DNA from 2 places in the Clostridium sp. CTA-19 genome. Region 1 is predicted to be linked to the other one. Evidence: riboswitches for the same ligand, from Rfam matches in the RefSeq annotation. Region 1 holds a riboswitch; the other holds the start of a gene.
What was found. Region 1 has a riboswitch for lysine ahead of kal (3-aminobutyryl-CoA ammonia lyase). Riboswitches for the same ligand answer to the same signal wherever they lie in the genome.
Positions count from the first base shown of each region.

Region 2: another riboswitch for lysine. It lies ahead of lysA (diaminopimelate decarboxylase); the one in region 1 lies ahead of kal (3-aminobutyryl-CoA ammonia lyase).

Region 1 is NZ_BAAABH010000024.1:25,357-33,754, forward strand. Features, by position in the region: gene kamC (lysine 5,6-aminomutase reactivase ATPase KamC) at 1-795, opposite strand, end outside; gene kamB (lysine 5,6-aminomutase reactivase subunit KamB) at 798-1,820, opposite strand; gene kamA (lysine 2,3-aminomutase) at 1,894-3,183, opposite strand; gene kdd (L-erythro-3,5-diaminohexanoate dehydrogenase) at 3,330-4,373, opposite strand; gene kce (3-keto-5-aminohexanoate cleavage enzyme) at 4,500-5,330, opposite strand; gene kal (3-aminobutyryl-CoA ammonia lyase) at 5,619-5,999, opposite strand; lysine riboswitch at 6,175-6,352, opposite strand; gene ACYUE0_RS13130 (cell wall-binding repeat-containing protein) at 7,033-8,398, opposite strand, start outside.
Region 2 is NZ_BAAABH010000009.1:58,620-67,017, forward strand. Features, by position in the region: gene ACYUE0_RS06930 (acetaldehyde dehydrogenase (acetylating)) at 1-858, shown strand, start outside; gene ACYUE0_RS06935 (phosphate propanoyltransferase) at 858-1,508, shown strand; gene eutM (ethanolamine utilization microcompartment protein EutM) at 1,586-1,876, shown strand; lysine riboswitch at 2,076-2,252, shown strand; gene lysA (diaminopimelate decarboxylase) at 2,379-3,674, shown strand; gene ACYUE0_RS06950 (DUF6483 family protein) at 3,855-4,217, opposite strand; gene ACYUE0_RS06955 (Crp/Fnr family transcriptional regulator) at 4,427-5,083, opposite strand; gene ACYUE0_RS06960 (cupin domain-containing protein) at 5,423-5,830, shown strand; gene ACYUE0_RS06965 (cupin domain-containing protein) at 5,834-6,169, shown strand; gene ACYUE0_RS06970 (insulinase family protein) at 6,756-8,398, shown strand, end outside.

The DNA.
Region 1 (8,398 bases):
AACACTTTTTACTTCTGGATTAAAAGCCTCTACAAGTTCAATATTCATATGGTCTATAATATTAGGCCTTATAGCATTATAATCAATTGCCATTTTAGCTTTTGCTATTTTAAAATCAAGGATTCCTATACATTTTATGTTATATAATATGTTCTCTCCAAACTCTTTCAAGGATTTTGTAAGAGCTTGTCTTATTCTTAGTTCCTCATTTTCCTCTTCAATTACAAGTTTTAGTCTTTCTTCTTTTAAAGTACATACTGTATCATCATCATCTGTTGAAAATATCTTCTTTTCTATATTTGATTTTTTTCTTCTAACTTCTTTTAAATCATTGGAATAATCGTCATATATATAAAAAGTAGGTATATTCTTATCTTCTGGATCTAAAATTTTTATAACTTCTTTAAGAGAAATAAAGTTTATGGATTCAATTTGTAAATTTAAGTCTTCTATAATTATTTTTAGTTCTTCTATAATCATGGAAAAATATTTTATTTCATATAATTCTACTTCATCTAAGGTTTCTTCTTTTAGCATTCTTTTTATAGAATTCTTTATATCTTTTACTTTTCTTAAAAGTCTTTGTACTTCACTAAATTTATCTTTATTGTCATTTATAGCCTTTATAAGCTTATCTAAATCATCAAGTTCAACAATTAAATTAGCTCTTTCATCTTTTTTATATGGTTTTAACTTCTTTTTTTCTTCTAAACCATAAAATGTTATAGTTTGTAATTGTTCCATAAGAAAATCAAAACCAATTTGTTTTTTCTGTTCATTATCTAAAAACTTCATTACTATACTCCTCCAATTACATCAAAAACAGGTATATCAAGTTCTTCTTTCAAAGCATCAACAAATTTCTGCTTATCAAACTCATATCCATATGGAGATTTTGGATTTGTTGTAACACACAAAACCTTTATAGGACTTAAAACCTTAATAACTCCTCCTTGTTTTGTAAATTTGTATAAATTATCTTTTGATAAAAATAATTTAGTTCCATCTTCACAAAGGAAAGTTATCTTTTTATAAAAATTAGTAGATTTCATAATTCCTTCTATAACGCTATCTGTTAAAACTCCTCTTATAAGGACATATGCTACGTTTTCATCTAAAAGTGATGATACTTCTTTTGCTGCTTCTAAAGAAGTTTTTATATTTAGAGATTTAAAAGTCAAATCTTTAAATATAATTCCAACCCTTTTATCTTCAAACTCTTCATTGCATATCTTTAATATATCTTCATTTGTTTCATGGGGTAAACTTAGAAGATTTACAGTATGCGAAGTTTCCTCAACAACTTTTCTCATGCTCCTTGAAAGTGCTGCTCCGGTGGATAAAATAGTAGCTTTTGTTATCGTGGGAGATGCAAAAGTCTTTCTACTTAAAGCACCATCAACAATTACTAAGTCGCATCCAAAGTCTAAAAGTTCATTTTTTATATCTGCCATATAAGAGTTTACAGAAGGACCTCCTAAATCAACATATCCGTCACTTAAGGCCCTACATATAACAATCTCACCCATTGGAGTGTGTATATTAGTAGTTTTTAAAATTTCTCTAGTTATATCGCTATTGAATAAACATTCTTTAGCTGTAGCTATAATTGTATTCTTTTCAACATAAATCCTTGGTTTTTCAGTTGCTGTAACTCTATCTAGTTCTTCTCCATCACGGCCAATTGAAGTTAATCCAAGAGTATACTTGCCCCTTGTATCTTCTAAAATTTTATTTAATGTAGTGGTTTTTCCTACATTTTTGTTCATGCCAATGATAGATAAACTTTCATAGCCTCTTATTAAATCTAAAATATTCACTAAACTCTCTAATTAAGTTAAATTTTAGAGAAAAGAGAGAATACTCTCTCTCCTCTTTTAATTAACTTTAATATTAGTTTGTTTTACATGAAGCAACTTCACCACAGCTACATTCGCTTCCAGCATGTCTTTTATTTCTTTCAAGACCTACTGGTTCCATAGCCATTGCTTCTCCATTTAATAATCCAGCAACTCCAACCTTATGAGTTTGTTTTTCGCCTCTGCAAGATTCGCAGTGACAATCAGATGTATAATCTGAAGGTTGAGTATAAGTAGTTATAACACCTTCAAAGTTTCTTAATATAACTTTTTCTGGACTTTGAGAGATAACGTAGTTTGGCATAACTGGTGTTTTTCCACCACCACCTGGAGCGTCAACAACAAATGTTGGAACACAGTATCCAGAAGTATGTCCTCTTAAAGCTTCCATTATTTCTATTCCTTTAGAAACTGGTGTTCTAAAGTGTTCTAATCCCATTGATAAGTCACATTGATAAATGTAGTATGGTCTAACTCTTATTTTTACTAACTCATTAACTAGTTTTTTCATAACATGAGCACAGTCATTAACACCTCTTAGTAAAACACTTTGGTTTCCTAGTGGCACTCCTGCATCTGCAAGCATAGCACAAGCTCTTGCTGAATCCTCAGTTATTTCATTTGGATGGTTAAAGTGTGTATTTAACCATACTGGATGGTATTTTTTAAGCATAGAAACAAGCTCTGGAGTAATTCTTTGTGGAAGAACTACAGGTGTTCTTGAACCTAATCTTACTATTTCTACATGTGGAATTTCTCTTAATTTACTTATGATATACTCTAAAGTTTTATCATCAACTAATAAACAATCTCCACCAGATAATAATACGTCTCTAACTTGAGGTGTATTTCTGATATATTCTATTGCTTTATCAATTCTTGCCATTGGCATAGCATCATCGCTTTGTCCTGCAAATCTTCTTCTTGTACAGTGTCTGCAATACATTGAGCACATATCAGTTATTAATAATAAAACTCTGTCTGGATATCTATGAGTAAGTCCAGGAACTGGTGAGTCTGTATCTTCATGTAATGGATCTTCAAGATCTGCACAAGATTTATTAAGTTCTAAAGCTGTTGGTATAGCTTGTTTTCTTATTGGATCATGTGGATCACTAGGATCAATTAATGATAGATAGTAAGGAGTTATAGCCATTCTTAAAGTTTTTAAGCATTGTCTAGCTCCTTCTTCTTCTTCTGCAGTTAAAGGTATGTATTTTTTTAATTCTTCAACTGTTTCTATTCTGTTTTTAACTTGCCATCTCCAGTCATTCCATTGCTCGTCAGTAACATCTTTAAATAATTCATATCTTCTATTTACCATGATTATTTTCCCCCATTATTAAAATATTTTTTCTATGCTTTTAAAAAATATTATTTTGACAACCCTGTTTTTACAATGTTTTTATTATTTTATAATTGAAACCAAAAATTTCCCTATATTATTAAAATAAATCTTCAATTATTTAATTAAGCGTATAGTTCTGTGAACATTTTTCTTAAGTTCTCATTTTCTCTTATTTCTTGAAGAGTTATTTCTGCATGTCCTATAGTATAGCCGTTACCAACCATCATAGTTACGTCTTTACCTACACCTTCAGCTCCTAAAGCTGCTTTTGCAAATCCTGTTGCCATTGAGAAGAAGTAAACTGTTCCTCCATCTCTAACAGGTAATATTGTTGACATTTCTGTATTTTGTACATTTACACAGTTAAATGAAACATCAACTTCTTTTCCATCGTTATGAGCTAAAGCTTTTTCCATAACTTCAACTGGTTTAGTTGCGTCTCCTATAACTATTTCTAATGTTGGTCCAAAGTCTAATTTTTTAAGTCTTGCAGCTTCATTTTCATCTCTAACTAATGCAATAACTCTTCCTGTTGGTCCAACTCTTTTAACTGCTTCATAACAGCAAAGCATTCCTGATTTACCAGCTCCACCTAGTATTACTACTGATTCACATGGTTTAACAAGTTTTGCAACTTGTGCTGGTGCTCCAGCTACATCTAGTGCAGCTAATGCTAATGTTTCTTCCATATCTTCTGGAAGTTTTGCATATATTCCACTTTCAAATAATACAGCTTTTCCTTTTATTTGAACTCTGTCTATTTCTGGTTTAATATCTATTATTTCTTCTATTTTTAATGGAGTTAATGATAAAGATACTAGTGTTGCTATCTTATCTCCAACTTTTAAATCTATTTTTCCATCTAATTCTTTTCCTATTTTTTCTATAGTTCCTATTAACATTCCGCCTGATCCAGTTACTGGATTTTGCATTTTCCCTCTTTCAGCAACTATTTCTAATATTTTAGCTTTTATTTTTTCAATATCATGTCCTGCTTCTTCCTCTATTTGTGTAAAACTAGCAGAATCAATATTTAAAGCTTGTACATCTATTAATATCTCGTTATCGTAGATGTTCATATCATTGCTTATTTTTAATGCTGGTTGTGGTAATACACCTTTTGGTTCTATAACTCTATGTGTTCCGTATTTGCAACCTTTATTCATAATTATCCCCTTTCAAAATCACGTTTTTTAACTACGTTTTTTCTATCCGTTTTTTATAATATTTCTCTATATAATTAAATTCCCCAAAATAACTATATTAAACTTAACCTAACCCTAATTTTTACCTTACTCACTTAGCGGTTTAAGGTTTAACAATTCTCTAGCTTCAGCTGGTGTTGCTATTTCTCTGCCTAGTTCTTTTGCTATTCTAGCTACTTTTTCAACTAATTGAGCATTAGATTCTGCAGGCACACCTTTTGATATATATACATTATCTTCAAATCCAACTCTTACATGTCCTCCAGCAAGCATTGACATTGCAGCTAATGTAAATTCATTTCTACCTATTCCTGAAACTGTGTAAGTACTTCCTGCTGGTATACTGTCCTTCATGAATAAGAAATCTCTCATGTCTGCGCTTATACCACCGTTTACACCCATTACAAAGTTAAAGTGCATAGGTTTTTTAATATAACCTTTTTTTTCTAATCTTATTGCCATATCGATCATACCTTTATCAAAAACCTCTATTTCAGGTTTTACATTAAAAGCGATCATTTTTTCTCCGAATTCTTTTATTGTATTTTCTGTATTAACAAAAATTTCATCTCCACCGAAATTACAAGTACCACAATCAAGTGTTGCCATTTCTGGTTTCAATTCAACTGGTTGAAGTCTTTCTGCATTAGACATTCCAACCGCTCCACCTGTTGAAGGTTGAATTATAACATCTTTACATCTTTTTCTTATTTCATCAATGCAAGCTTTAAATCTATCTTTACATTGAGTTGGTTTACCGTCATCTTCTCTAACGTGTAAGTGAATTACACTTGCACCTGCTTTATATGCTTTATAAGCTTCTTCCCCTATTTCTTCAACAGTGTAAGGAACATTTGGATTATTTTCCTTTGTTACTTCTGCTCCACATATAGCAGCTGTAATAATTAACTTATCCATATTTTTCCCCTCTTTTCAAAACACATTAATAATTTAATTTGGCGTCTGTATACACATACAAATAAATTATTGTTATTTTTTTAACAAGTTTTTTATAACTAAACGTTATCATAGTCTGTTTAAAATTTTACTTTATTCAGATAGTCTTTAGAACTTCCCTGTAATAAAGGTTTTTTCCATAATCTATTGATATTTTTAACCCTTTTAAACGTTCTTATTGAAATATTAATATATTAAACAATTTACTAAATCTTTTTATATAAAACTTTCATTCTATTTCTTATTTTCTTATTTTCTTTTTTTATCTTTTGGTACTACACAAGTTCCGCTAGCTTTACAAACAACTATTGGTTCTTCTAATACGTCACAAGCTGAATCATTTATATCTGGTCTTGGAACTATAACTTTTCTAGCTTCAAAAACCATTTTTCTTGAACTATTTCCTACTTTAACGATTTCGCCTACAGCTTCTATATAATCCCCTGCATAAACTGGTGCTAAAAATTCTACGCTATCATAAGCTTTAAATAATCCTTCATCACCATCATTAATGATTAATAACTCTGTTGCTACGTCTCCAAATAATTGTAACATACGAGCACCGTCAACTAAGTTTCCACCGTAATGTGCGTCATGAGCACTCATTCTCATTCTAATAATAGATTTCATATGTAATCCACCCCCATATAATAATTGAAATACAATGTTTTGTATAAAATAACTTTATACAAAATAAAAAAGCACTGAAAATTTCAGCACTTATCAGAGCATTATATAACATATTCTTTTAATTTCAAAAGATTATATAATACCCATTGATGCAATGAAATTTAACATAATTCATCACACAAATAGCGCACCATAAAATCTTATGACAGTTGCAGAAATATCCTTTCTACACCCAAGATTAAATTTAAGAACAATTTTAATCTTTCGGCAAATAAACCCTTCACAATTATTATCAGTGGTTCTTCACTTTATCACATAATTGTTAGCCTATTATTTGCTCCTCTATTTATGTACAATATTTAGTTTGGCTATAGAATAAATTCAAACGGTAAATTCACCGTCTATATATATTATAATATTCATTGTTTTAAAAATCAATATTATTTTCAGAAAATTTATTTTTGTTTCGACAATTTTAAGTTAAGTTAAGTATTTTTCGATTAATTTTTTATATATTTTTTTATATATTTGAAATTAAACAGCTTTTAGTTTAGTATCATTTTAATTTTTTTTAAATATTTTATCGCTCTAAAGTTTTAAATCCTACCATTTTTCTATTATAATATCTTGTTTTTTACATATTACTTAATTTTTTACTTAAAATTATTGTGCCTCCTACAATACTCGATATCAGATACAATCCCTTTAGTTTTAATAATAATTTTAATTGTTAATTTTATAGGGAAATAATTTTTCATTTAAGATTCTCACTTCATAAAATTATAGAGAAACAAGCTCCAATTTAAATTTATACATCAAATTTTTGTTATTAGTTGAGAAAATAAGTACAAATACAGTTAGTTATTGATAAAATATTAATTTGAATTTTCTCATTTGATAAATGAATAAGTTTAAAATTTAATTTGGAACCCTATATAAGTTAATGTTAAAATTTTAAACTTTATACAAAAAGCGAGACAGGGTTAAAATTAATTTTAACCCTGTCTCATTTTCTATTTCTAATTGTTTTTATTTATTTAATATCTAAAACCCTAAATATATCTTTTACTGTAACAGTTAAATTTACTTTTTTATCTTCACCATCTATTGTACCTATAAATTTGTAAGTACCAACTTTATTGCTATCTAAAGCAGTGCTATTCCAAACAATATTAAATTCTTTTATAGTATTATCACTCATTGTAGCTTTAACTGTTGTAGGGAATGTAAAGTTATCACCTTTTTCTATTACTGCACTCATGTCATCTAGTTTTTCTATTACTGGAACTACTTTAACAGTTAAAGTAACTTCTTTACCCATAGCTACTCCAGTATAAGATTTTGTTCCTATTTTTGATGTATCAATTGATCTTACATCCCATTCAGCAAAAATTTCTTTTTCTCTTCCGTCCGTAAGTAATGCTGTCACCGTTGTAGGTAATTTAGCTTGTGACTTATGCTTTACTTCAATATCCTTATCTATAACATGCTTTATTTCACCATATCCCATTTCTTTTTTTAACGTATCCATTACAGAATCATTTATTACAGTTGGTCCACCTAATATGTATATTTCTTTTGACATTTGACCTCTTATATATTCAAAATTATCATTTTCTATAACACTTCCATTTGTTAATATTAATGGTGAATTAGTTTTTCCCGCTAATGCACTACCTGCTAATGCGTCAGGATAATTCATACCAGTTGCAACATAAGCAGTATCAAAACTTATGTCACTAATAAATTTTTTAAATATATTAGCATTTGTTTCAAACCTGTTTGCACCTGAAATTCTTTCTACATTTTTAAACTCATTTGCTACATTTTCAGAAACTGCTGATGTTCCTCCAATCACATAGCTTTTTGAAATACTATTTTCTGATATAAAGTTTTTCACTTCTGATGCAACAGAATCCTTAGGTGTTAAGATTATTGGCATTTGTAAATTAGACGCTATAGGTGCTATTGAAAGTGCATCTGCAAAACCCATACCATCAGAAACTGTTATACCATTTTTCACTCCAATTTCTTTTGCTATACTTACAGAAGTTTCATACCTATTAAGTCCTTGTATCCTTCTAATTTTTCTACCAAACTTATTTAAACAATTTTCAACATTAATATCTATAACAGCAGTTCCACCAACTATAATTATTTCATTAGGGTCTAATCTACTGATTTCATTTAAAACACACTGTGGAACTTCATTAGATTGAGTTAGTAAAATTGGTGCATCATACTTTCCTGCAAGAGGAGTTGCTGAAAGTGCATCTGCAAAACCATTTCCAGTAACTAAAATTACTGTATTACTTCCCTTTTCCCATCCTTTTTGAGATATACCTACAGCAGTATCATATCTATCACCGTTTGGAATATTAGGTATTCTTTCACAAATT
Region 2 (8,398 bases), on a different contig from region 1:
GCATCAGAACAATCAATAGTATGTGAAGAATGTAACTGCGACGCAGTTGTTGCAGAGTTCAAAAAACAAGGTGGATACTTCATGACTGAAGAAGAAACTAATAAAGTTTGTAAATTATTATTCAAAAACGGACATGCTATGAATGCTAAATTTGTTGGAAGAAGCCCACAAGTTATTGCAACTGCAGCAGGAATATCAATTCCAGAAGGAACAAAAGTACTTATAGGAAAGCAAAACGGAGTAGGCGAAGGAAATCCTTTATCATATGAAAAACTTACAACAGTTTTAGGATGCTATACTGTAAAAGATAGCAAAGAAGCATATGAGTTAAGTTGCGAATTACTTCAAAACGGAATTGGACATACAATGAGTATACATACTGAGGATAGAGCTATTGTTATGAAATTCTCAGGGGTACCAGCATCTCGTATTCTTATAAACACTGGTGGAACACAAGGTGGAACAGGTGCAAGTACAGGACTTAATCCTGCATTTACTTTAGGCTGTGGAACTTGGGGCGGAAGCTCAACATCTGAAAATGTTACTCCAGAGCACTTAATAAATATAAAGAGAGTTACTTATGGTTTAAAAGATTGCGCAACATTAGCATCTAATGACCCAACTTTCAATTGTATAAAAACTGCAGAAAACTGTCATGGTGTTCAAAATCAATTTATTAATATGAGCCCAGCTCAAATTGCAGCAGCAGCAGAAGTTTTAAATAAAGTTAATGATTCAGTTAAAAATACTAATAATTGTACTGAATGTAGTAGCGAAGCTAAGAATGAAAGCGGAAAAAATGAAGAACTTTTAGACTTAGTTAATCAAATAATTGCTACTATGAAGGGGAACAACTAATGGAAAATTACGAAGAATTACTAAAGGTTTTATTAGAAGCTGTGAAGGATAAAGGATCAAATGCTGTAATTACTGGAAATTCATCTGAAATTCCAGTAGGTGTTTCTAATAGACATGCACACCTTTCACAAAAAGATATAAATACTCTATTTGGTGAAGGTTATAACCTTACAAAACTTAAAGACTTATCTCAACCTGGACAATATGCATGCAAAGAAACTATCACAATTTGTGGACCAAAAGGTGCAATTGAGAAAATTAGAATTCTTGGACCAGCAAGAAGTAAGTCTCAAATTGAAGTGCTAATGGGAGACTGTATTAAACTTGGTGCAGCACAATATGTAAGACTGTCTGGAGAATTAAGCAAAACAGCTGGAATTACACTAGTTGGACCAAAAGGTTCTGTTCAGCTAGAAGAAGGTTTAATAGTTGCACAAAGACATATCCACATGACACCTGAAGATGCTAAAAATTTAGGCGTGTGTGATGGAGAGATAGTATCAATAAAATTTGATGATTTAAGAGGCGGAACATATAGCAACGTCGCTATTAGAGCTAATGATACTTCAAAGCTTGAATGCCATCTTGACATAGAAGAAGCTAATGCAATGGGCATTAACTCAAAATCAAAAATAACAATAGTAAAATAAGAAAACCACAAGATTAAAATAAGAGTTTATAATTAAAAATAAAATAAAAAAATAACTATATTTAGGAGGATTTTCAAATGAAATACGATGCATTAGGAATGATAGAAACAAAAGGTTTAGTAGGAGCAATAGAAGCAGCAGACGCTATGGTTAAAGCTGCAAATGTATACTTAATAGGTAAAGAATATGTTGGAGGCGGACTTGTAACTGTTATGGTTAGAGGAGATGTTGGAGCTGTTAAAGCTGCTACAGATGCTGGTGCTGCTGCTGCACAACGTGTTGGAGAATTAACATCAGTTCACGTAATACCTCGTCCACATTCTGAGGTTGAAGTAATTCTTCCAACAGCTAAAGAAGCTGTAAAATAGTATTTTAATTAAAATGAAGGAGTTATTGCAAAATTAACTTATAAAAATTAATGGAGCAATAGCTCCTTTTTTTATAAAAATTTAGTTAAATAAAATTAGATTAATTATAAATTAAATAAGGTTTATACTAAATAAAATATAAAAAAACTGTTGACAAATATAAAAATCATATGTAAAATAACGTATTAAATAAAAGAATATTGATTGTAGAGGTCGCGATATTTATAAGTACCAATAATGAGGTAAGCACAATGATTTATTGGAAAAGGAGTTATCGCCGAAGGATATAACTTATGCTTTAAGGTTATATACCTGGGTATGTATAAAATATATGCATAACTGTCACAAGTTTAAATTGTGTTGAGCTACATTTGAGGAATAAATGGTATATTTATATTGATTTTATGTCCCCTTAAGTGTTACTTAAGGGGTTTTTTATATTTAAAAAGATATACACACCCTGTAGCAAAAGCAAAATACCCAAAATTAGGAGGAAACTATTATGAAATTACAAGGAACTATGTTGGTAAAAGAAAATGAATTGTATATAGGGGGTGTAAGTTGTAAAGAACTTAGAGAAAAATATCAAACACCACTTTACGTATTTGATGAAGAGTTAGTTAGAAATAACTGTAGAGAGTATGCAAAACATTTTAGAGTAAATAAAGAAAATAATAGAGTGGCTTATGCAGGTAAAGCATTTTTACCTATATATATGTGTAAGTTAATAAATGAAGAAGGGTTATGTCTTGATGTAGTATCAGGAGGAGAATTATATACAGCATATAAGGCCCAATTCCCTATGGAAAAAATATTATTTCATGGAAATAATAAAACAATAGAAGAAATAAAAATGGGTGTAGAACTAGGAGTTGGAAGATTTGTTGTAGACAACTATTATGAATTAGAATTATTAGAAAAAATTTGTGAAGAAAAAGGTGAAAAACAAGCTGTTTACTTTAGGATAACTCCTGGAATAGAAGCGCACACACATGAATATATAAAAACTGGACAAATTGACTCTAAGTTCGGATTTACATTATCAAATGGAGATTTATATAACGCATTAGAGAAATTAAATAATTATAAAAATATAGAGTTAGTAGGGATACATGCGCATATAGGGTCACAAATATTTGAAGTAGAGCCGTATTTAGATGAAGTTAAAATAATGATGAACTTAGTAAAAGAAATAAAGGAATCCTATAACATAGATATAAAAGAAGTAGATTTAGGTGGAGGGATGGGAGTTTATTATACGGAAGAAGATAAACCGAAAACAATAAAAAAATTCTGTGAAGCGATAATAGAAAAAACAGAGGAAGTATGTAAAAAAATTGATATAAAAGTACCTATTTTAATAATAGAACCAGGAAGGTCAATAGTAGCAAATGGGGGAAGTACAATATATACAGTAGGAGCTATGAAACATATAAAAGGTATAAGAACTTATGTAAGTGTAGATGGTGGAATGACAGATAATATAAGACCCTCCTTATACCAAGCAGGATATGAATGTGCAATTGCTAATAAAATAGGAGAAAAGAGAAAAAACCAAGTTACAATATCAGGTAAGTGTTGTGAAAGTGGTGATATACTTATAACAGATACTAATATTATGGACATTAAAAGTGGAGATATATTAATAGTTTCATCAACTGGTGCATATGGATATTCAATGGCATCAAACTACAATAAAATAACAAAACCAGCAGTAGTATCAGTACAAAATGGAAAAAGCAAATTAATATGTAAAAGACAAAGTTATGAAGATTTATTTAAATTAGAAGTAGTATAGATGATAAAACTAAAATTTTAAAAAGTTATATATTTAAATGAAAGTATTAAATTTTGGCACCCACTAATTATAAAAAAATTTTAAAGATGTTTCTTGGTGAAAGTGAATAATTTTGAAAATGATAAACATAATTAGAAAGGTTTAAAAATAGAAAGTATATTTTTAAACCTTTTGTTTTCTTTAAACATTGTAAATTTTTTTTATAGTATTTAGACCATCTAAAATTTCTTCTTTTGAAAAATTACAATCAATTAACTTGTCTAAGGAAAATTTATTAATTTCTTCGTAAAAAAATAATGCCAATTCTAACAACTCAGGTAATTTGTGAGAGTATACAGCTTCAAATAACAGGTTTTCAGCTTCATTAATTTTGCATTCATTTATATATTTTATAATTGTTAGTCGTAATGCTTGTTCCTCTGTTAGTACAAGGTTATTAGTATTTTCATCAATACTATTTTCCATAGATTGTTTTCCCTTTAACACATAAGCTAATCCTTGTAATGTTGTTTTTATAATTTTCATAATATAATCATTTTCCATTTACAAAACACCTTCTATTCTTACTTATATATATTTACTATTATATCATCAGGTTATAAAAGATGTATTTTAAAAAGATGTTTGTAATAGAATAGGAAAGTTATAAATAGTAATTTGGGGAATTTAATAAATTATAATTAAAAATATAAGTCTGGAAATTTATAATAAATTTTTAGTTATATTTTAAAAGACATATTAGATTAATAAAGTTAATCTAATATGTCTTTTAAAATAGTTATTTGTTTTGAATTATAATCAATAAGCTTTTCATTTTTCATTTTTTTAAGTTCGCGAAATAATGAGGGTCTTTGAACACCTAATTCATCAGCTAATTGTTTTTTTGTAATTGGAAGTTTTATTATGTTAGAGTTTTGTTTTTTAGATTGTGTTTTAAGAAATTCCATAATTCCTTCTCTTAAATTTTTTCTTGAAAAAATAATCATTTTCTTATTTAAATTTAATGAATTATTAGAAATAGCTTTTATGAATTCTATCATAAAAGTATTATTTTCAATAAGGAGTTTAGAAACTACTTCCTTGCTTAAGTGTGCTATTAAACAATCAGTTTTACAATGAATATTAAGGGGATAAAAGGTTCGATCTGAAAATAATAAATTTCCACCTATAATATCGTCTTTGTGGAAGTTAAGCATTGTTAAAGCATTTCCATCCTCACATAAATCATAGCAGTTAAGATTTCCTGATATAATAATATCTAAATTAAAACATGGTTCACATTCGCTATGCAGTATGTGACCTTTTTTATATTGTTTAAAAGTTATTAAATTTGAGTCTATATAATGTTTTAATTGGTTAATTGAAAAATCAGTAAAAAATTTGTGTTTAATTAATTTATTTAAGTACATATTATCTCCCTTTTAAAACTATTTCACAAAAAGAAACATAAGTGTCTATTTCATTTTAAGTATATTATCTATAATGTTATCAAAAGATACAAGTGAAAAATATTTAAATTTATTATATGCAAATATTTTTAGAATAATATTGTTAAAGGCATAGGAAAACAATCATAGGCGTAAAGTTAAGCCTAAAAGTTCCAAATTATAGTGTTAAAAAGTAATAATGAAAAAATTTAAAACGATAGTCTGTGAAAATTTGAAAAAAATTCTATAGGAATTTATAAATCAGTTTTTAACAAATAATTTATTAAAACTAAATGTAGTTTTTAGAAAGAAGGTATTAATATGACTAAATATGAATTAAAAAACTTAAAGAAAATAGATATTAATAAAAATGTAAAGGAGATAGGAAAAATGCAAGAATTAATAAAAAATGTTGAGAAAGCTAAAAGTATAGATTTTGATAGTTTAGTAAGTTGTAATGAAGGACAAATAGAAACTGTAACTATGGCACAAAAAAAAGGTGTTGGTATAACAGCATTAGCTTTTGGTAAAGGAGAAGGTGTAGGTCCTCATGCAGCTAAAGGTGATGCATTAATATATATACATCATGGAGTAGCTACAGTAAAAATAGGTGATGAAATAATGGAAGCCACTAAGGGACAAATGGTGGTTATGCCAGCAAATATTCAACATCAAGTAACAGCTAAAGAGGATATGAAAATGCTTTTAGTAGTTGTTAAGGAGGATTAAAAAATGAAATATTTAAGAAATATAAAACCATTTGAAGCTATAGCTATGACTGACATGATAAAACATACAGGAAATAAAATAGCAAGTAAAGCATTAATAGATAATGACAATACAGAGATACGTTTTTTCTCTTTTGCAAAAGGTGAAAGTATTGATAAAGAGTACTATAATATGGAAACATTATTTGTGATGATTGAAGGTAGTGCTAAAATTTTATATAAAGAAAATGATGAAGTTATAATAAATACAGGTGATATAATAGCCATGGAATCTGAAATAAATTATGGAATAGAAGCATTAACAGATGTAAAGTTATTTAATATATTAGTAAAATCATAAAATTTATAAAAGTGTATTAAGACTATATAAGAGATTAAATATAAAATTCTTATATAGTCTTTTTTATAATCCATCATTATTATATTATTTAGATAAATATGAATGGGGAAAATATAAAAATACTATCAGAGGATAAAATAGTTAAAATTACTTAATATGGATAAAATATAAAAGTGATATCAAATTACTATTGGGTAAACCTAAGGTAGAATTTGTTAAGCTTCTTATAATGAATAATTAATTTAAATAGTAAACAATGTTAAAAATATTTACATTTACATATAATATAAAAAATGGTAAAATAAATCTATTAAAATATTTAAAGGGGGTCGTTACAAATGAAAAAAATAATAAATTCAAATGTGAAAAAAATTGATAATGCTAGAGACGACCTTTATAGTATTTTTTTAGAATGTTTATTTTGATGTTTTAAGTCATAGGGTTGTTTATGCTCTATGACTTTTTATATTTTATAGAAATATAAAGTCATAGATAGCTTAGTTTTATATAAGTTATATCTATGATTTTTTTATTTAAAAAGGGGGAAACTATAGGTTTTAAATTTTAAAAATTGGGGGAAAAATTAATGAAATTTAAGAGCAATGAAATTTATCATGGATTCAAATTATTAGAAGAAGAAAAAATTGATGAAATTCAATCCATAGCTAGAAGATTTGAACATATTAAAAGTGGGGCGAGACTTTTACATTTAGAGAATAGGGATGATAATAAATTATTTTCTATTGGATTTAGAACAACACCAACAGATAGTACAGGGGTTGCGCATATTTTAGAGCATTCTGTTCTTTGTGGTTCTAAAAAATTTAATACTAAAGATCCTTGTGGCGATGTGGAGAAAAGTTCTTTGAAGACATTTTTAAATGCTATGACGTATACAGATAAAACTCTATATCCGATTTCCAGTAGAAATCATAAAGATTTTATGAATTTGATGGATGTGTATTTAGATGCAGTTCTACATCCGAGAATATATGAAAATCATGATATATTACGTCAAGAAGGTTGGAGATATGAGTTTGATTCAAAAACAAATAAGTTATCTTATAAAGGTATAGTGTATAGTGAGATGCAAGGAGCATTATCTTCGCCAGAGGAAGTTATTATAAATGAAATATATAAATCTGTATTTCCAAACACTACCTATGCCTTTGTTTCAGGTGGAGATCCAGAAGATATACCTAATTTGACACAGGATAATTTTGAAAAGTTTCATAGTAAATTTTATCATCCATCTAACAGCTATATTTTCTTATATGGAGATCAGGATTTAGAAAAATGCCTTCAGTTCATAAATGAAAATTATCTTATGGAATTTGATAAAATAGAAGTTCCATCACATATAGAATCTGTTAATACTTTTGAGAAAATAGTTGAAAAAGAGTCAGAATATTCTATTAGTGAAGATGAAAGTGAAAAGAATAAAGCTCTATTAGCTTTGAATTTTGTATTTGAAGAGACAAGTAATGCAAAAGCATATCTAACAAAAGAAATACTTTATAATATGCTTATTGAATCGTCTGCATCGCCTATAAAGAAATCATTGCTTGAAGCAGAAATAGGAGATTGTGTGATAACTATTGATGATATGAATATGGATCCAACAAAACAAATGCTATTTCCAGTAGTAGTGAAAAATACAGATAAAAGCAAAAAGGAAAAATTCAAAGAGATTGTTTTAAATACCCTTAAAAATTTAGTGGAAAATGGTATTGATAATGATATGTTAAAAGCAGCTATAAATACAGTTGAATTTAATCTTCGTGAGGCAGATCCATGGAGAATTGCCAATAAAGGTATTCAATATAATGAAAAAGTTTTAAATAGTTGGATATATGATGGTAATCCTCTTGTTCACCTAAAATATGAAAAAAATTTAAAGAACTTAAAAGAGGAAATAAAAGATAGATATTTTGAAAAATTTATTGAAAAGAATATGGTTAATAATACCCATTGTTCACTAGTAGTTTTAAGTCCTAAAAAAGGATTAGAGAATATGAAGAATAGAGCTTTGGAAGAAAAACTTGAAAGTTATAAAAAATCTTTATCAGAAAAAGAATTGAAGAAACTTGTGGAAAAAAATGAACTATTAAAAGAGAATCAAAGTAGGGTTGATACAGAAGAAGAAAAGAAAACTATACCGAAATTATCTATGCAAGAAATATCTAAAAAGGTAGAAATAATTCCACAAGAGGTATTAAAAAAGAAAGG